DNA from 2 places in the Nonomuraea sp. NPDC050790 genome. Region 1 is predicted to be linked to the other one. Evidence: predicted binding sites of a transcription regulator. Region 1 holds the regulator's gene; the other holds the start of a gene.

Region 1 (10,008 bases):
CTGGGCCGCGTGGTGGGGATGTATGCCTCAGGACGTGGGGCGGGGTTGGGGCGGGGGGTGGCGCACGGGCAGCCCCCCGCTGGTGCGGCCCGTGCGCCGTCCGTTTTCTAGCGCAGGACCTTGTACAGGGCCGAGGTGAGCGAGGCCTTGGCGTCGTCACCGTCGATGGACCACATCATGTAGCCGCCCAGCCCCTTGTGCCGGATGTAGGCGGCCTTCTGCAGCATCACGATCGGGTCGTCGTAGGTCCAGAACTCGTTGCCGTCGTACAGCCACACGGCGCCGGTCCGCAGGTCGCGGTAGCGCTTGCCGGGCTTGGCGAGGATGTCCTTGTAGTCCTCGGAGCCGGCCTCCCACTTGCCGGGCGCGGCGCCGGTGGCGGGCTGGTAGACGCCGTCACCGGCCGGGCCCGCGGGGACGCCGGTCCAGCCCTTGCCATAGGCCGGAACGCCTGCCACGAGCTTGCGCAGGGGTGCGCCGCGCTCCAGGTAGTAGTTGACGGTCTGGTCGAGGCTCTCGCGGATCTCGTTGGGGTCGCGGCGGTCGTTGAAGAGGTTGGAGTGGTGACCGGTGATCTTGTCCCACGGACCGTGCAGGTCGTAGCCCTGGATGGTGGCGTAGTCCAGGTTGCGGAAGACCTTGCGCACCTCGATGCCCGCGTCGATGACGCGCGTGGCGGCGGGCAGGAACGCGGTGATCAGGCCGGAACGCTTGTAAGCGTTCATCTGCGACCTGAGCTCGGCGACGAAGGCGGTGAAGTTCTGCTTGTCCTCGGGACGCACGACGTTGCCGGGGGCTCCGGGGTAACCGGGCCACTCCCAGTCGAGGTCGATGCCGTCGAAGACGCCGGAGCCCGTGCCGTCGGCCAGGCCGGGCAGGTTGCCGCGCAGCCACAGGTCGATGCAGGACTTGGCGAGCTTGCTGCGCGACTCGGGGGTGAGGACGGCGTCGGAGAAGTACTTGGAGCCGGTCCAGCCGCCGAGCGAGATCAGGACCTTGAGCTTGGGGTACTTGGCCTTGAGCTTCTTGAGCTGGTTGAAGTTGCCGTTGAGCGCCTGGCCGGGGGCGTCGGCCACGCCGTCCACGCTCTGCTCGGCGGGGACGGGCCGCTGCCAGTCGGCCCAGGGGTCGGAGGAGTAGCACTCGGCCTGCTGGTTCACGAAGCCGAAGGCGTAGTTGATGTGGGTGAGCTTGCGGGCTGCCCCGCTGGTCTCCATGTCCTTGATGTGGTAGTTGCGCCCGTAGACGCCCCACTGGACGAAGTAGGCGACTCTCTTGTAGTCGGTGCCGTGGGCCTCGGCGGGCGCCGACACCACGGTCATGCCGAGTAAGAGGGTGAGAGCGAGCAGGACTTTCTTCACGCGGCGTCTCCTGAATTGATAGGAAACTTTCCTTTAAGTCGTCCCGACAGTAGGACGGTGTGATCGGGCAGTCAATGGCAGACGGCAGACTGGAAGGGTGCCATCCACTCTGCCCGACGGCGATCCCGCGCCCACGACGGGCGAACTGCCCGCCAGCGCCCTGCGTGGCCTGGGCGAGCGTCCGTTCGGCTTCTACGTGCACGTCCCGTTCTGCGTGACGCGCTGCGGCTACTGCGACTTCAACACCTACACCGCCGCCGAGCTGGGCCCCGGCGCTTCGCACCGGGACTACGCCGACACCGCCATCGAGGAGGTACGGCTGGCCCGCCGCGTACTCGGTGACGCCGATCTGCCCGTCGAGACCGTGTTCTTCGGCGGCGGCACGCCGACCCTGCTGCCCGCCCGCGACCTGGCCCGCATCCTCGCGGCGATCGACGAGGAGTTCGGCCTGCGCCCCGGCGCGGAGGTCACGACCGAGGCCAACCCCGAGTCCGTGGACCCGGCCTACCTGGCAGAGCTGCGCGCGGGCGGCTTCAACCGGATCAGCTTCGGCATGCAGTCGGCCAGGGAGCACGTGCTGAAGGTGCTCGACCGCCACCACACGCCGGGGCGGGCGGCGCAAGCCGTACAGGAGGCTCGGGGGGCCGGGTTCGCGCACGTCAACCTCGACCTCATCTACAGCACTCCCGGAGAGACCGACGACGACTGGCGGGCGTCGCTGGAGGCGGCGATCGCCGCCGGGCCCGACCATGTCTCGGCGTACTCGCTCATCGTCGAGGACGGCACGCGGCTGGCGGCCCGGATCAGGCGCGGCGAGCTGCCGATGCCCGACGACGACGTGGCCGCCGACCGCTACCTCATCGCCGACGAACTGCTGGCCAAGGCGGGCTTCTCCTGGTACGAGGTGTCGAACTGGGCCACCTCGGAGGCGGGCCGGTGCCGCCACAACCTGCTCTACTGGACCGGCGGCGACTGGTGGGCCGTCGGGCCCGGCGCGCACAGCCACGTCGGCGGCACCCGCTGGTGGAACGTCAAGCACCCCGCCCCCTACGCGCAGCGGCTGGCCCAGGGGCTTTCCCCCGCGCACGCCAGGGAGGTGCTGGAGGACGCCGACCGCGAGGTGGAGCGGCTGATGCTGGAGCTGCGGCTGGTCACCGGCTACCCGCTGGCCGACGTGGCGCCGGACGCCCGGCTCGCCGTGGCCAGGGCCGTGGGGGACGGGCTGCTGGAGCAGGAGGCGTTCAAGGCGGGCCGCATGGTGCTGACCCTGCGCGGCCGGCTGCTCGCCGACGCCCTGATCCGCGACCTCACCCTGTGACCCGCGGCCCGAAGGCCGACAAGTCCGCGACAGGGCAGATCAGAGCGCGACAGGGCAGATCAGAGCGCGACAGCGCGGGGACGGATGGGCGGGTCAGAGCAGAGCTGAGGCCAGGTCGGCGATCGGGCCCAGTGCGGTGGCCAGGGCGGTGACGGGGGACAGGCGGGTGGCGAGACGGTCGAGGGCGGCCGTCACCCTGGCCGGGTCGCGCTCCCCGGGCGCCGCCTCCGCCTCGGCGAGCACCTCCTCCAGGTCGCGCCGCGCCTGCCGGGCCTGCGGCAGTTCGGCCGCGTGCTGCTCCACGAGGGCCAGCAATGCCGCCACCTGTGCGCGCAGCCGCTCCAGCTCCTCCCGTCCGGCGGGTGGCGCCTGGCCGGGCTGGAAGACCGCGCCCTGGCCGCCGATGTTGCTCCCGGTGAAGGTGCCGCCGCTGATCACGGTCCCGTAGTTGGGCGCGGACGGGTCGGGCGTGCTCATGGTGTCCCCTTGGCCGCGGGGGCGGCGAACTGGGCGCCCTGCCCGCCGATGCTGGTCCCGGTGAAGGTGCCGCCGTTGACCACCGTGCCGTTGTTGATGACCGCGGCGATCTGCTGCCGGTAGGCGGCGGTGTCCACGCCACGCCGTTCCAGGAAGTCCAGCACCGCGTTGTTCAGCCGCTCCTCGACGAGCTTGGCGTACTTGAACGCGTCGAGCCCTTCGAGGAAGGTGTTGATGCGCGGCTCGGCGGCCGCCTCGCGCAGGCTGATCCTGGCTCCGTAGTCGTAGACGACGTACTTGTCCGGGTCCTCCGGGAAACGCATCGCCACGAAGATCCGCCGCAGCAGCCGGGCGGGCGCGCCGACGACGTCGCGGGCCAGCGAGAGCGGCGCGCGGGTGAGCGCCGCCAGCACCAGCCCCGGCCCCGCCTGCCTGGGCAACTCGTCCACGACCCGGTAGACGCCGCGTACCGGCGGCAGCGCGGTGACGATGAACTCGGTGTAGAGCATCCGGCCCTCGACGGCCAGATGGATGAAGATCGACACGGTGGTGTCGCGGTCCTCGGCGGGCAGCACCTCCTCGCCCTCGGCATCGGTGACGGCCGCGCCGCTGGTGCCGACCACGATCCACCGGTAGTGGCGGGCGCCGGACTGTGGGTTGCGGATCACCGCCTGGAGTTCCCGGTCGCTGAGCTGGTAGCGGGGGCGGGTGCCGTACAGGAGCGGATGGTCGCCGTGGAGCTGGTTGAGGCGGCCCTGCGCGATCACGTGGTCGAGGACGTCCAGGTGGACGGGCATGCCAGGCTCGGCGGAGTCGCGCATCTCGCCGAGCCGCTCGCCCACGAACTCGTGCAGGTCCACCGCGTCCACCAGGGCGGGCGCGCGGCCCGCCTCGCCGGTGCGCCGGTCGAGCTCGGCCGCGATCGTCCAGGCCCGCACGAGCTCGCCCGCGCCGACGAACGGGTTCTCGCCGGAGTAGAGCGTCAGGTTGCCGTGCTGCGCGAGCTTCACCTCCGTCATGCGCGGGCCCGCCTCCTGCCCGGTACGGCCGGCGCCCGGCCGCAGCCGCTCCGACAGGATCCGGTAGACGCGCACCCGGTAGGCCAGCACGGTGACGACGGCGGCCAGGAGCATCAGAGGCGCCATCCAGCCCGCCCCGCCGTCCTCCTCGTACCCCGAGTAGCCCGAGCTGTCCGCGCCCAGATAGCGGGTCAGCAGCATCGCGGGCACGACCAGCAGGGCGAAGACGCCGACCACCACGCCGGCCACGACGACGGGGCTCAGCCGTTTGCGCTGCCCCTGGCCGCCGAAGCCGCCGGAGGCGAAGGCCGCCAGCACGCCCAGCACCATGAGCCACGGCATCGCGGCCTCGAAGTCGAACAGCAGGGCCAGCGCCAGCATCACCGTGACCGCGGCCTCCCTGACGGTCAGCATCGACCGCGCGTAGAGGCAGTGCCGCAGCACCGGGCCCAGGTCGAACCCGCCGACCGACGGGGCCACCGCGTGGTGGCGGCGCTCGATCAGCGCGTACAGCGCCCGGTCGCGGAAGCCGGGATCCAGGTATGCCGCGGCGGCCAGGTATCTGGTGGTGTTGCGCAGGCGCTCGTGCACCATGACCTCCCCATGGGTGACCCGTCCATCGTCACCCGGGGAGCTGCGAACATTCCGGAGAGTGATCGAACCGTGATTCTCCGTGTTACTTGATCATGCGGATGCTGATCGGGTAGCGGTAGTTCTCGCCCTTGTTGGTGGCGATGGCCGCCTGGATGTGGAAGATCAGCGAGATGACCCAGACCACCGGCAGCAGCAGGAAGCCGATGATGACGATCGTCAGGACGAAGGACACCAGGTAGCCGATGAACATGGTGATCTGGAAGTTCAGCGCCTCGGCCGACTGGTCGCGGACGTAGGGCGACTCGTCTTTCTTCATCAGGTAGATGATGAGCGGGCCGATCCAGGAGACCAGCAGGCCCAGCAGGTGGGACAGCATGGCCATCGTGGTGTCGTCGGTGCCGGGGCGCGGGCCGTACACGCCGGGGACGTGGGGCTGGGGGGCCGCCGCGTAGCCGTAGCCGGGCGGGGGGACCTGCTGCTGGGGGTAGCCGTAGCCCTGCGGGCCCGAGGGCTGCTGGCCGTAGGGGTACTGGGCGCCGGAGGGCTGGCCGTAACCGCCCGAGGGGTCGCCGTACGCGCCCGAGGGCTGGCCGTAACCCGACGGCTGGCCGTAACCGGAGGGCTGGCCGTATCCCGACGGCTGGCCGTAGCCGGGCTGGGGCTGGGCGTAGCCGTCCGAGGGCTGGCCCTGGCCGTAGCCGGGCTGGGGCTGGCCTCCCGAGGGCGGCTGGCCGTACCCGGGGATGTCGGAGCGCTCCACGCGGCGGGTGGAGTCGTCGTCGGGCTGGGGATGGTCCTGGCTCATGATGCCTCCGTGACGAAGTCGATCAGCTCCTCGACCCGGCCGAGAAGCTCGGGCTCGAGGTCGGAATAGGTCGAGACGGCGCCCAGGATGCGCCGCCACGCCTCGGCGGGCTCCATGCGCCAGCCCAGAGCGGCGATCACGCCTTCCTTCCACGGCACCCCGCGCGGCACGTCGGGCCAGGCCGGGATGCGCAGGACGGACGGTTTGACCGCCTGCCAGATGTCGATGTACGGGTGCCCGACGATCAGCACGTCGGGCGAGGTGACCTGGGCGGCGATCCGGCTCTCCTTGGACCCCTGCACCAGGTGGTCGACCAGGACCCCGAGCCGCCGGCCCGTGGACGGGCCGAACTCCTCGACGATCGCGGGCAGGTCGTCCACGCCCTCCAGGTACTCCACGACCACGCCCTCGACCCGCAGGTCGTGGCCCCAGATCTTCTCCACGAGCGCGGCGTCGTGCACGCCCTCGACGTAGATGCGGCTCTCGCGGGCCACGCGGGCCTTCAGTCCCTCGACGGCGATCGAGCCGGACGCGCTGCGCCTGGGGCCGCCCGCCGCCGCGGCCACCGGCCGCACCAGCGTCACCGCCCTGCCCTCCAGCAGGAACGCCGCGGGCGCGAGCGGGAACAACCGGCGCTTGCCGAAGCGGTCCTCCAGCGTGACGGCCTCCTTGTCGCAGGCCACCACGGCGCCGCAGAAGCCGCTGTCGGCGTCCTCCACGACCAGGTCGAGCTCCGCCGGGACCTGAGGGATCTTGCCCTTGCCCGGACGCCGCCAGTTCCCCGCGAGCACATCACCGTCGTACACACGGGGACCGTAGCAAATCACCCGCCCATCGCGAGGCGCTTGCGGTGGCTGCTGCGGCGCACCAGCACGACGACCGTCCACACCACCCCGATGAGCACACCCAGCGCGGGCAGCACGAACAGCGCCGCCACCCCGCCCATGACGCCTCCGGCCGCCGAGGCCAGGTCCTTGCCGACCCCGAAGCGGGTCTGCGCGTCGGGCTCGATCGTGCAACTGATCTGGTAGTCGCCCTGGGCCGGGGCGTTGATCAGCGCGATCAGCTCCCAGCTCGTGCCGTTGAGCTCGACGGTCTGGTTCACGGGGGTGGTGACGAGCTTGGCGTTGCCGTTGATCTGGCACTCCCAGCTCACCTGCGTGCCGCGCGTCAGGTAGAGGGCCGGGCGGTCGGCCGGGTCGATGGTGACCGTGGCGGGCTGGCCTGGCTGGAACGACTTGCCCGGGGCCGCCCCGCTCACCCCGCCGACCACGCCGCCCGCGAACAGGGCGATCCCGGCGATCACGAACACCACCGCCACGCCCCAGGCCACGGCGAGGTGCCACAGGGGCGGGCGCAGCCGCTTGTTGTCGACGGGCGGGGGGAACTGGGGCGCGCCGCCGTACTGCGGCTGGCCGAACGGCTGCTGGCCGTACTGGGGGCCGGACGGCTGGCCGTACTGGGGTGGCTGGCCGTACTGGGGGCCCGAGGGCGGCTGTCCGTACTGGGGGCCCGACGGTGGCTGGCCGTATTGGGGGCCTGAGGGGGGCTGGCCGTGCTGGGGTGGCTGGCCGTACTGCGGTCCCGACGGCGGCTGGCCGTACGGCGGGCCGCCCGGGGGCCCGTGCTGGGGACCGCTCTGCGGCGGGGGGCCGTACTGGGGTCCGCCCTGCGGCGGAGGCTCGTACGGAGGCTGCTGCGGAGGCTGCCATCCTCCACCCTGCCGGAAATCATCACTCATACCCGCAAGTGTGGCTGTACCTGCTTGCCGTCCGCTAGCACGTGGGTTATCGCACCTTGTGGGCGAGAGCCGTACACTTGGCACTCGGGAACACAGAGTGCTAGACCTGGCGTTTCCCAAGGGAAAGAGGTAGGAGGTGCACACGTGCTCGACGACAGGAAGCTCGCGGTCCTCCGCGCGATAGTCGAGGACTACGTGTCCACCAACGAACCGGTGGGCTCCAAGGCGCTGGCCGAGCGCCACAACCTCAAGGTCTCCCCGGCGACGGTGCGCAACGACATGGCCGCGCTGGAGGAGGAGGGGTACATCACCCAGCCGCACACCAGCGCGGGCCGGGTGCCGACCGACAAGGGCTACCGGCTCTTCGTCGACCGGCTCTCGCAGATCAAGCCGATGTCCGGCGCCGAGCGCAGGGCCATCGAGACGTTCCTGGCCGGCGCGGTCGACCTCGACGACGTGGTCACCCGCACGGTGCGGCTGCTGGCGCAGCTCACCAGGCAGGTCGCGGTGGTGCAGTACCCGACGCTGACGCGCTCCAGCGTGCGGCACGTCGAGCTGGTGCCGCTGAGCGAGCGGCGGATCATGCTCGTCCTGATCACCAACACGGGCCGGGTCGAGCAGCGCGTCGTCGAGCTGCCCGAGGTCATCGAGGACCACCGGATCGCGCACCTGCGCGCCGTGCTCAACGCCTGTCTCGACGGGTGCGGGCTGGCCGAGGTGCCCGGCCTGGTGGCCGATCTGCCGGAACGGCTTCCGGTGGAGGACCGCCCGGTCGTCGCGACGATCCTGTCGGTCCTGCTGGAGACGCTCGTCGAACGGCACGACGAGAAGATCGTCTTCGCCGGCGCGGCCAACCTGGCGGGCGCCGACTTCACCATCGGCCTGCGCGACGTCCTCGAGGCGCTGGAGGAGCAGGTCGTGCTCATGCGCCTGCTCGGCGAGACGACAACGGACACCCCGACCGCGCTCACCGTGCGCATCGGAGCGGAAAACCCCTATCTCCACGGCACGTCCATCGTCGCCACCGGATACGGTTCTGGCGACAAGCAACTGGCCCGGCTGGGCGTCCTCGGCCCCACGAGGATGGATTACCCGGTGACCATGGGCGCCGTGCGCGCAGTGGCACGCTACGTCAGCCAGATCCTGGCTGCTTCTTAAGAGGTCGATAAGTGGCAAACAGCGATTACTACAGCACCCTCGGGGTGCGCCGTGACGCCAGTCCCGACGAGGTCAAGAAGGCCTATCGGCGGCTGGCCCGTGAGCTGCACCCGGACGTGAACCCCGATCCCGCGACGCAGGAGCGTTTCAAGGAGATCACGCAGGCGTACGAGGTGCTGTCGGACCCGCAGAAGCGCCAGATGTACGACCTGGGCGCCGACCCCTTCGCCACCGCCGGCGCGGGCGCCGGAGCGGCCGGCTTCGGCGCGGGCTTCCCCTTCAGCGACATCATGGACGCCTTCTTCGGTACGGCGGGCGGCGGCCGAGGCCCGCGCTCCCGGGCCAGAAGGGGCCGCAACGCCACCATCCGCGTCGAGCTGGACCTGCGCGAGACCGCGTTCGGCACCACGCGCGAACTGGTCGTCGACACGGCCGTCGTCTGCGAGGTCTGCCAGGGCGCGGGCGCGGCTCCCGGCACGCATCCCGACACCTGCGACATGTGCGGCGGCCGGGGCGAGGTCTCCCAGGTCACCAGGTCCTTCCTGGGCCAGGTCATGACCTCGCGGCCGTGCCCCCAGTGCCAGGGCTTCGGCTCCATCATCCGCAACCCCTGCCAGGAGTGCTCGGGCGACGGGCGGGTGCGCACCCGCCGTACCATCAAGGTCCGCATCCCCGCGGGCGTCGAGGACGGCACCCACATCCAGCTCGCCGGCGAGGGCGAGGTCGGCCCCGGCGGCGGCCCGCCCGGAGACCTCTTCCTGGAGATCGTCGAGCGGCCGCACGAGATCTTCGAACGGCGCGGTGACGACCTCCACTGCACCGTCCAGATCCCGATGACCGCCGCCGCGCTCGGCACGGTGCTGACGGTGGAGACGCTCGACGGCGCCGAGGAGGTCGACGTCCGCCCCGGCACGCAGTCCGGTCAGGTGATCTCCATGTTCGGCCGCGGCGTGCAGCGGCTCAACGACTCCGGCCGCGGCGACCTGCTCATCCACGTCAACGTGGAGACGCCGGGCCGCCTCGATCCGGCCCAGGAGGAGCTGCTGCGCGAGCTGGCGAAGCTGCGCGGGGAGGAGCGCCCGCCGGGCAAGTTCGCGCCGGGCCAGCAGGGCTTCTTCTCCCGCCTGCGGGACGCGTTCAACGGCCGCTGACTTCCTTGTACGGCGAGCGGGGGCGGCCATGAGCGTTCCGGTGTTCCTGGCCGAGCGCGAGGCGTTCGGCGGCGATGAGACGGTGCTCGACGGCCCCGAGGGCCGCCACGCGGCGGCCGTCAGGCGGCTGCGGGCCGGCGAGCGGGTCGACCTGACCGACGGCGCGGGCGCGGTGGCCGAGTGCGTCGTGCGCGCGGCGCTGAAGGACCGGCTGCTGCTCGACGTCGTCAAGCGCTACGAGGTCCCGGCGCCCGCGCCGCGGCTGGTCGTCGTCCAGGGGCTGCCCAAGGGCGACAGGGGCGAGCTGGCTGTCGAGATGATGACCGAGGCCGGGGTCGACCGCATCGTGCCCTGGGCGGCCGCGCGCAGCGTCACCCAGTGGAA
Region 2 (10,008 bases), on a different contig from region 1:
GGTGAGCTGGGTGTCCACGCCGTCGAAGCGGCTGACCACGTGCTCCTCGACCTCGCCGAGGCGCTCGTCCAGGGATTCGAGGGCGTTGTCGAGCTTGTTGAAGCGGCCCTCGTTGCGCGTGGCGGCGTCGGAGCGGAACTGGTCGGCGGCGGCCAGCCACTCGTCGACCACGGCGACCCTGCCGTCGAGCGCCTCGAAGCGGGTCTCGACCCTGCCGTCGAGCTCGCTGATGCGCTGACCCGTCTGGGCCCCGAGGTCACCGATGCGCTTGCCCACATGGGCGTCGAGGTCGCCGATGCGCTTGGCCGTCTGGGTGCCGAGGTCGCCGACGTTCCTGCCGAGGTCGGTGACGTGCTTGTCGAGGCCGCCGAGGCGGTTGTCGAAGCGGCCGAGCGTGCTGTCGAGGCCGTCGAGCCTGGTGTCGATGTCGGCCAGGCACTCGTCGGCGGTCTCGATGCGGCCGTCGACGCTGGTGAGCCTGCCGTCCACGGCGATCAGGCGGCCGTCGACCCGGTCGACCCTGCTGTCGAGGCCGTCGAGGCGGCCGGACAGGCGCTCCTCCGCCGCCTCGACCCGCGCGCCGACCTGCTCGACGGTGCTCTTGAGCTCCTCGCCGACGCGCTCGGTCAGGTCGGCCATGCCGCCCTCGATCCGTTCGGTACGCGCGGTGAGCTCGCCGATGGACTTGTCGAGCCTGGTGAAGCGGCTGGCCGCGGCCTCCATGCTGGAGTTGAGCTGCCCGAGCTTGCCGGCGAAGTCGCCCAGCCGCTTGGCGATGCCCTCGGTGCCGTCGAGCACCGTCTGCAGCCGCTTGAGCGCTTCCTCGACGCTCTCGCCGACCGTGCCGACGTCGGCCCACAGGCTGGGCAGCTCGATGACGGGGCTGACGCGCTGGCTGACGTTCTCGACCCTGGCGTCGACGTTGCCGATCTGCTCGCCGACGGCGTCGACGTGGTCGCGTACCGCCTCCACGTGCTGGGCGAGCCCCTCGGCCCAGATCGGCGGCTTGGCGGAGATATCGTCGAGGCGGCCGCTCACGGACTCCAGCGTGCCGCTGAGGCCGCCCAGCTCGCGCTCGCGTACCTCGCGCAGCAGCCACTCCATGCCTTCGAGGCGCTGGCGGATCTCGTCGAGGACGGCCCCCTGGGTGCGCTGCTCGTAGACGTGGTCCTGGGCGGCGCGCGCGAGTAGTTCCCGCATCCTGTCGGACACGGCGGACTGGCCGTCTGCCTGCAAGAGGGTGGTGTGGTTGGAATAATCCACCGAAAGCTCCTTCACTCGCCGACGGAGTGCCGCGCAGCGGTGGGATAGGTCCGGTTTGCAATGACTGAAGGAGAACGCGGTAATCCGCTAAAGGGGGGAGAACTCCCGCGCGTCCACCTTAGCCTTTGGATCAAGGTCCGTCGGGGTGACTGGAAAAGATCCTGTTTTGTCATTTATGCAGGTGGGAGCCCCAGGCAGATGAGCACAAAAGGTTGGTTCATAATCCGGGTGAGGATGATTACTCCGGACTTGTCACCGGAAAGTCTCAGGTCTCGCCGCAACCGTTCGATGTCCACGGCGGAGCCGCGCTTCTTGATGGTGACATTTCCTATTTCGCGGGCTCGGAGTGCCGCCCGCAGCCGCTTCAGCGAGAACGGCAGCGCCTCGTCCACCTCGTACCTGGCCGCCCAGGGCGTGTCCACGGGCTCGTCGCCGGTGATGTAGGCGATCATTGGATCCGGCAGCCGCCCGCCCACCATCTCGGCCACCTCGCCCACCAGATGGGCCCGGATCGCCGCCCCGTCGGGCTCGTAGACGTAGCGCCCGAGCTCGCCCACCTCCGCCTGAACCCCCGTGGGCGTCAGCGTCTGCCCGCCCGGCAGCAGCGTCGCCCGCCGCCCCTCGCGCCCCGGCGTCCAGAGCGCCGCCTCCTTGACCTCTCCCTTGTACGAGACCCACTCCGCCTCGGCCGCCTCCGGTATGTACTCGTACGGAATCCCCGGCGCCACCTTCAGGCACGACCACCGCGCCCGCCCCACCAGATCCATGACCACCGGCCAGGGCGGCGAGTAGGACTGCGGATCGAACGTCCTCCCCCTCGCGGTACGCCGGGCCGGATCGGCGAACAACGCCTCGTACTCCTCGACCGGCGCCTCCGCCGCGTCCCCCACCCGCACGCGTACCCGATCCCCGACGCCCAGCGCCTCCGCGTTGGCCCGCGCCACGGCGGCGGTCAGCGGATCGAGCTCCAGCGCGTCCACCCGATGCCCGGCCAGGGCGAGCGCGAGGGCGTCACCGCCGATCCCGCAACAGACGTCCACGACCCGGACCGGCCCCCGCGTCATCGCGCTCAGCCGCCGCGCCCGATGCGCCGCCACCTCGGCCCGCGTGGACTGCTCCAGGCCGTGGGGCGTGAAGTACATGAGCCTGGCGTCGTCCCCGAACTTCGCCACGGCCCGCTCCCTGAGCCCGGCCTGGGTGAGCGCGGCCGAGGTGAGCGCGCCGTCGTAGGTCTTCCTGAGCCGCGTGGTCGCCTTGACCGGATCGCCCCCGCCCAGCTCGACCGCCTCGTCCAGGGCCTTCTGGCCACGCGGCGTCAGCAGTTCTCGAAAGGCGTCCAGGTCCACGTCATACGACGTTAGTGCACGTGCTCAGCTCAGGAGCGCGGCGAAGTCGACCTCGACGGGAAACGGGGACTTGGCGCTCAGCCTGCCGTGGTGGGTGGCGTCGGCGCGGTAGAAGTGCGTGACCTCGTCGAGCAGGTAGGTGTGGATGACTGGCTTGCCTTCTTCTTCCTCGACCAGCCAGAAGTGCTTGATGCCGGCGCCGGCGTAGATCCGGGGCTTGACCTTCCGGTCCCGGTACTCGGACTCGGAGGAGACCACCTCGACGACGAGGTGGACCGCCTCCGGGGGGTAGGAGGTGGCGTTGTGGTCGTCGGCCGCGGCGTCGATCACCAGGACGTCGGGGCAGGGGCGCTGCCGCTTGCCGATCTTGATGTCCATGTGTGTGGCCACAGCCAGGGATTCGGGTACCTGTGCGTCAAGAACGGAGCACAGGTTCGAGATGACGCTTTCGTCGAAGCGACGCTGGGGGGACCTGAGGATGAGGGCTCCGTCGATGACTTCGACGCGCTTGAAGAGGTCCAGCTCCCCGTTGGGCCCGTCCTGGGGCAGGAGATCGAGATCGTCGGACGTCCAGCCACCGGCCGGCGGGTAGGGCCAGTTCGCGAGCACGTCTCTCGTGGCGGTCACATCCTCACCGTAACGTCGGTGTCGTCGCCGTTTGTGGTCATCGAACCACATTCTGCTGCGCATCCCTCTAGGGGAGATGTTCTCCCATCCGGAACGGTGTGTCGCCCAGGGAGACCAGGAGTTTGCGGAGGGTCTCCGTCAGTGCCTCCTGGTCGGTGGGGGACAGGGCGGACAGGAGGTCGGCCTCGTGGGCGACGTGGAGGGTGAGGAGGTCGGCGGCCAGGCGTTCGCCCTGCTCGGTCAGGGCGACCAGCACCATGCGGCGGTTGCTCTCCAGTGGCCAGCGCCGCACCAGGCCGCGTTCCACCAGGCGGTCCATGCGGTTGGTCAGGGCGCCGGGGCTGACCAGGGCGGTGGCGGCCAGGTCCTTCATGCACATGGTGTGCTCGGGGTCGCGCAGCAGCGTGGCGAGCATGTCGAACTCCCACGGCTCCAGCCCGTGCTCGGCGAAGAACTCCTTGGTGCTCCGCTCCAGCAGGCGTACGGCCCGTGACAGGCGGCCAGCCACGCCCAGCGGGCTCACGTCCACGTCGGGGCGGGCGGCGGCCCACTGCATCGTGATCGCGTCCACAGCGTCCTGCATGGTTCGCACACTATCAAAAATTTCGAGGTTGAAATGTTCGGAACGTGCGGCTACTGTCCGTCCTCGGAAGCTTTGATGTCGAAGTGTTTGGGGTGGAAGAGCGATGCGGATTCTGGTGCTGGGTGCGACGGGGTACGTCGGGGGCGCGCTCGTCGAGGAGCTCGCCGGGCGCGGGCACGAGGTCGTGGCCCTGGTACGGCCGTCCGCCGACGGGGGCAGGCGGCTGCCTGCCGTACAGGAGGAGAGGCACGGCGACCTGTCCGACGCGGACTCGATCACCGCGGCCGTGACGCCGGACATCGACGCGGTCGTGCACGCGGCGCAGCTCACCGGCGACGAGGCGACCGACCTCCAGGTGATCGGGGCGCTGGCCGGCGCGGGTAGGCCGGTCGTGTACGTGAGCGGCGTGTGGGTCCTCGGCGCGACCGAGGACGGGCACGAGGAGAGCGCGACCGACCCGATCCCGATCGTGGGGTACCGGCCCAAGGTGGAGGATCTGGTCCTCGGCGCGGGCGGCGTGGTGGTGCGCCCCGGACTGGTGCACGGGCGCGGCGGGGGGATCCCGGTGATGCTGCGCGCATGGGCGGCCGAGCGCGGGAACGGGGTGCACGTGGGTGCGGGCGGGGAGGGAGCGGCGTTCGTGCACGTGGACGACGTGGCCGAGCTGATCGCGACGGCCGTGGAGAAGGGGCGGCCGGGTGCCGTCTACCACGCGGTCGCCGAGGAGCACGTGCCGCTGGCGGTGGTGGCCTCGGCCGCGGCGCGGTCGGTGGGCGCGGGTTCGCTGGGCGCGGGTTCGGGGGGTGCGGGTTCGGCGGGTGCGGGTTCGCTCGGTGCGGGTGAGGCGGGTGCGGGTGAGGCGGGTGCGGGTGAGGGGGGTGGCGTGCGGATTTGGCCGGTGGCGGAGGCGGCGCAGGTCCTGGGCCTGCCGTTCGCCGAAGCGCTCGCGCTCAGCCAGCGTGTCAGCTCTGCGCGAACCCGTGCGGCGCTCGGATGGGCCCCCAGCAGGCCCGGCATCGTCTCCGAGCTGCTGGAAGGCTCTTACACGCGCTGAGCCGGTTCGTGTTGACTGTCAAGCCCCTCTTGCATATGTTTCCTGTTGGCACTCTCCCCTTGAGAGTGCCAACGTGCGACGAGGCAGGTCTACCACCCGCGACGGCAGGCCCCGCTGGTCGCCTCTTCTAGATCATTCAAATCTGAAGGGGAGGTCCGATCGTGACGACCGCCACTAAGGTTCCCGTTAAGCCGCTCGGCGACCGCATCGTGGTCCAGCCGCTTGAGGCCGAGCAGACCACCGCTTCCGGCCTGGTCATCCCAGACACCGCCAAGGAGAAGCCGCAGGAGGGCAAGGTCCTCGCGGTGGGCCCGGGCAACTGGGACGAGGACGGCGACAAGCGGATTCCGCTCGACGTTGCCGAGGGCGACATCGTCCTCTACAGCAAGTACGGCGGCACCGAGGTCAAGTACGGCGGCGAGGAGTACCTCGTGCTCTCCGCCCGCGACGTTCTCGCGATCATCGAGAAGTAAGCCGGTACGTGTCGGGCCCCGGGCGCAGCTCTCAGCAGAGGCGACCGGGGCTTTCGACGCTAGGAGAGGACTTTCAACCAAATGGCGAAGATCCTGGAGTTCGACGAGGACGCGCGGCGCGCTCTTGAGCGCGGCGTCAACGCCCTCGCGGACGCCGTGAAGGTAACCCTCGGCCCGCGTGGCCGAAACGTCGTCATCGACAAGAAGTTCGGTGCTCCGACGATCACGAACGACGGCGTGACCATCGCCCGCGAGATCGAGCTGGAAGAGCGTTACGAGAACCTCGGCGCCCAGCTCGCCAAGGAAGTGGCCACCAAGACCAACGACATCGCGGGTGACGGCACCACCACCGCGACCGTCCTGGCCCAGGCCATGGTCCGCGAGGGTCTGCGCAACGTCGCCGCCGGCGCCTCCCCGCTGTCGCTCAAGCGCGGGATCGACAAGGCCGCCAAGGCCATCAGCGACAAGCTGATCGCCAGCGCCCGCGAGGTCGGCGACAAGAAGGAGATCGCCAACGTCGCGACGATCTCCGCCCAGGACGCCAAGATCGGCGAGCTCATCGCCGAGGCGTTCGACAAGGTGGGCAAGGACGGCGTCCTCACGGTCGAAGAGTCCAACGCCATGGGCATGGAGCTCGAGTTCACCGAGGGCATGCAGTTCGACAAGGGCTACCTGTCGCAGTACATGGTGACCGACCCCGAGCGCATGGAGGCCGTCCTGGAGGACGCCTACGTGCTGCTCACCCAGAGCAAGATCGCCTCCATCGCGGACTTCCTGCCGCTGCTGGAGAAGGTCGCCCAGACCAAGAAGCCGCTGTTCGTGGTGGCCGAGGACGTCGAGGGCGAGGCCCTGGCCGTCCTGGTCACCAACAAGATCCGCGGCACCTTCACCTCCGTGGCCGTCAAGGCCCCGGGCTTCGGTGACCGCCGCAAGGCGATGCTGCAGGACATGGCCATCCTGACCGGCGGACAGGTCGTCGCCGAGGAGGTCGGCCTCAAGCTGGAGCACGTCGGTCTCGAGGTGCTCGGCACGGCCCGCCGTATCGTCGTCACCAAGGACGCCACCACCATCGTGGACGGCGCCGGCGACGCGCAGGCGATCGAGGACCGGGTCAAGGAGATCAAGCTCGCCATCGAGCAGTCCGACTCCGACTGGGACCGCGAGAAGCTGCAGGAGCGCCTGGCCAAGCTGGCCGGCGGTGTGTGCGTGCTGCGTGTCGGCGCCGCCACCGAGGTCGAGCTCAAGGAGAAGAAGCACCGTCTCGAGGACGCGATCTCCGCGACGCGCGCCGCGATCGAGGAGGGCATCGTCTCCGGCGGCGGCACCGCGCTGATCCACGTCGGCAAGGAGCTGGACGACCTCGGCCTCACCGGTGACGAGGCCACTGGCGTGGGCGTCGTCCGCCGCGCGCTGGTCGAGCCGGCCCGCTGGATCGCCGAGAACGCCGGCCTCGAGGGCTACGTCGTCACCCACAAGGTGGCCGAACTGCCCGTCGGCCACGGCCTCAACGCCGCGACCGGCGAGTACGGCAACCTGATCGACCAGGGCGTCATCGACCCGGTCAAGGTCACCCGTTCCGCTGTGCAGAATGCCGCGTCGATCGCGGGCATGCTGCTCACGACGGAGGCCCTTGTGGTCGAGAAGCCCGAGGAGGAGGCCCCCGCCGCAGGCGGTCACGGCCACGGTCACGGCCACGGCCACTGACCCGCGTTCCTCAACCCCAGCACGGCCCGCACCGCCCGGTGCGGGCCGTGCTGCGTTCTCCGGCCCCCGTCCACCTGCTGCGCTCCCGCTCGCCCGCTCGGGGCCCGCTGTTGGGCTGGGGCCCGTTTCTGTGTGCGGTCGCTCTTGGCTGAGGCCGCTTCCGTGGTGTCGCTCTGGTGGTCGTGGGGGCTCGCCGGCTGAAGGTCGGTTGCCGGGGGCCGGGGTCTGTGCGGGGGGCGCCCCTGGCGGGGCTCCAGGGCGTTCTGACGCCCCTTCCCCTACGGCACAGCCGCCCCACCCCCACCCGCCGCACATGGCCGGGCCCCGTCCAGGGAGACGCTCCTCCGGTGACGCGGGGCTGGGCGCCGTTACGCGCGTATCGTGCCCGGCTGGGTGGTTTGGGGTGGTAGGTGGGTTCTTGTGGTCATGAGGCGGATGTAGCGCGTGAGGTCCGGTGGGCGATCTTATGCGTAGGGGTGGCGGCCGGAGGATGTCCAGATGTGGAAAGTTGGGTTATTGCGGTAAACCAACCTATGGAGTAAAGCGTCTGGCGGCCATGACAATTTCCGTGCTTTTCGGGGAATCGGGTGAAATATTCCGACTCCATATAAAGGCTTAGTGTGGTCGGTTGATTACGGGTAGTTATCGTCTCTTCAATGTGACCAATCCGTAGCCGTTCGCCATGACGACAGGCCGGACCAGGGCGGGCATCATGCCTAACGTGAGCGAGGGAAGCGTCGCCGACGCCAAAATTGGGGTAAGGCTCGCGTCGAGACTTCCGGCACGGACGGATGACTCCGACCTAAGAGAACTGACGAGCCTCGCCGTTGCGGGCGATCGTTCTGCGATCGAATCCCTGCTCGGCGAGTTGCGGCCGATGGTGGTGCGCTATTGCCGCGCCCGGCTGGGCCGGGTTTCCGGGCAATATCACATTGCGGATGACGTGGCCCAGGAGGTGTGCATCGCGGTGCTGTCCGCGCTGCCGCGCTACCGGGACATGGGCCGGCCCTTCGCCTCCTTCGTCTTCGGCATCGCCTCGCACAAGGTGGCCGACGCCTTGCGGAGTTCGGTGCGCTGCGCCGTACCCACGCAGGATCTTCCCGACGGGCCCGACGAAGGGCCCGGACCGGAGGAGACCGTGGTCCGCTACATCGAGGTCGAGCACGCGCGGCGGCTGCTGGCGCGGCTGCCCGCCAACCAGCGCGAACTCCTCCTGCTCCGGGTGGTGTCAGGACTGTCGGCCGAAGAGACCGGTAATGTACTGGGCATGTCACCAGGAGCGGTCCGCGTCGCCCAGCATCGGGCGCTGGCGAGGTTGCGGCAGATGGCCGAGCTGGAGTCGGCTTGACGCCGGAGGAACACACGGAGGGCCCGGCCGCACACGGCGACCGAACGCCCCCAGGCTCAACCGACCCATCGCCCCACGGCCCGCCCGGGCTGACGTCCAGCGGTTCGTTTGAGCCGCCGTCTGTTGGTTCGTCCGGGCTGTCGTTCAGCGGTTCGTTTGAGCTGCGGTCTGTTGGTTCGTCCGGGCTGTTGGCTGGTGGCTCTGACGGTTTCTCTCCCGCGGTCTCGGATGGGGTTGCGGGGGAGGGTTCCGGGGTTGAGGGGCTTGCCGGGTTGACGGCCGAGGAGCAGACGGACGCGTTTCTGGACGCCTTGGCGCTTGGGCATCAGCCTGACGCGACCGACCCGGCGCTACGGCTGCTGGCGGCGTTGCGGCATGACGTCGACGATCAGCGGCGCTCTTCCGTGTCCATGACGCCATCCACGTAGCCTCTGGCGTACTCCCACGTCACGTAGTCGGCGGGGTCGGGGTGGAAGGCGGGTTCGTGGACCTGCGGGCGGCCCTTGTCGATCATCTGGCGGAGGTTGCCGCGGAGCAGGTCCCAGTCGAAGAAGTGCTGTTCGCCGCATTCTGGGCAATCCAGGACAAGTCCCAGTACGCCCTGCGGCTCCAGCAGGGAACGGAAGACTTCCACGTCGGCCAGGTCGGTGATGGCCTCGTCGCGCTCAGCCGCGGTCAGCGGCTCCGGGTCGTCGAACTCGCCCATGGCCGAGGAAGGATCGTTCGGATCGTCCGCGAACGGGTCGCGGGGGACGTCTTCCAGCACCTTTCCACCATAGTGACCTAACGCAGCCTGGGCACTAATAAGCACCGCACCGACCCCTTGTGCCGGTTTCCACCCGGGCCCCGCCTCCCGAAATACCGGAAAACTCCTCCCAAAGCACTGCCCAACTGGCCGCCAAGGCTGCCCTCGGGGTGTGGGCCGGACTCGGCCGAGCGCTGCTCTGGGCGCGCCGCCGGTGCCACGCGCTGGTGCGCGGCTCTGGGCGTGCCGCTGGGGGAACTGTGCTCGGGGGCCTGGTCACGGGCGGGCCCGGAGCCAGCGGCCAGGTCACGGGCGGACCCGGAGCCAGCGGCGTCGCCCGCGCGGGCGTCAAGGGGTCTGCCGGGCGTGGCCAGCGGTGGGGATCCATGGGCGGAGGCAAGGGCTGCCAGGGGGACTGGCAGGGGAAATCGGCAGGGCAAGGGCAGGGGGAGATCGGGGGAGCAGGGCCACTGGGCGGGGGGTGTGGGTTGGGCGCTGGGTTCCGGGGGCGGGTTGGGGCGGGTTGGAGGTGGGGTGCGGGGCGGGCGTACCGGATGGGGGTTAGCCGAGCCAGCCGCGGCGGGAGGCTTCGACGCCGGCGTGGAAGCGGGACTGTGCCCCCAGCTCCGCCATCGCGTCGGCGAAGCGGGCGCGGACGGTGCGGACCGAGACGCCGAGCTGGCGGGCGATCGAGTCGTCGCACATCCCCTGCGCCGCCAGCCGCAGCACCTGGACCACGCCGTCGCCCCGCCGCCCCCACGGCAGAGGCACGGAGCGGTTCCACAGCTCCTCGAACAGCGACCGCAGGACGCCGACCACGATGGGCGCGCGGACGAGGTAGAAGTTGTAGGCGTGGTCGGGCAGG

The links. Region 1 encodes HrcA, which represses chaperone genes, less so after heat shock. Its sites were predicted from a motif close to TTGGCACTCTCNNNNNGAGAGTGCCAA; they were not measured.
Region 2: groES (co-chaperone GroES) is a predicted target of HrcA. The motif match lies at 4,919-4,945, and genes of this name have one in related genera.

Annotation. Positions count from the first base shown of each region.
Region 1 covers NZ_JBITGF010000004.1:449,868-459,875, forward strand. The annotation lists gene ACIBEJ_RS22420 (glycoside hydrolase family 18 protein) at 108-1,361, opposite strand; gene hemW (radical SAM family heme chaperone HemW) at 1,459-2,679, shown strand; gene ACIBEJ_RS22430 (hypothetical protein) at 2,773-3,156, opposite strand; gene ACIBEJ_RS22435 (hypothetical protein) at 3,153-4,769, opposite strand; gene ACIBEJ_RS22440 (DUF4870 domain-containing protein) at 4,852-5,574, opposite strand; gene ACIBEJ_RS22445 (DUF3097 domain-containing protein) at 5,571-6,380, opposite strand; gene ACIBEJ_RS22450 (hypothetical protein) at 6,398-7,315, opposite strand; gene hrcA (heat-inducible transcriptional repressor HrcA) at 7,460-8,473, shown strand; gene dnaJ (molecular chaperone DnaJ) at 8,485-9,624, shown strand; gene ACIBEJ_RS22465 (16S rRNA (uracil(1498)-N(3))-methyltransferase) at 9,653-10,008, shown strand, end outside.
Region 2 covers NZ_JBITGF010000003.1:500,647-510,654, reverse strand. The annotation lists gene ACIBEJ_RS17170 (hypothetical protein) at 1-1,263, opposite strand, end outside; gene ACIBEJ_RS17165 (methyltransferase domain-containing protein) at 1,437-2,609, opposite strand; gene ACIBEJ_RS17160 (Uma2 family endonuclease) at 2,634-3,236, opposite strand; gene ACIBEJ_RS17155 (MarR family winged helix-turn-helix transcriptional regulator) at 3,304-3,819, opposite strand; gene ACIBEJ_RS17150 (NAD-dependent epimerase/dehydratase family protein) at 3,923-4,873, shown strand; gene groES (co-chaperone GroES) at 5,032-5,346, shown strand; gene groL (chaperonin GroEL) at 5,428-7,050, shown strand; gene ACIBEJ_RS17135 (sigma-70 family RNA polymerase sigma factor) at 7,763-8,398, shown strand; gene ACIBEJ_RS17130 (DUF5319 domain-containing protein) at 8,787-9,164, opposite strand; gene ACIBEJ_RS17125 (LuxR C-terminal-related transcriptional regulator) at 9,705-10,008, opposite strand, start outside.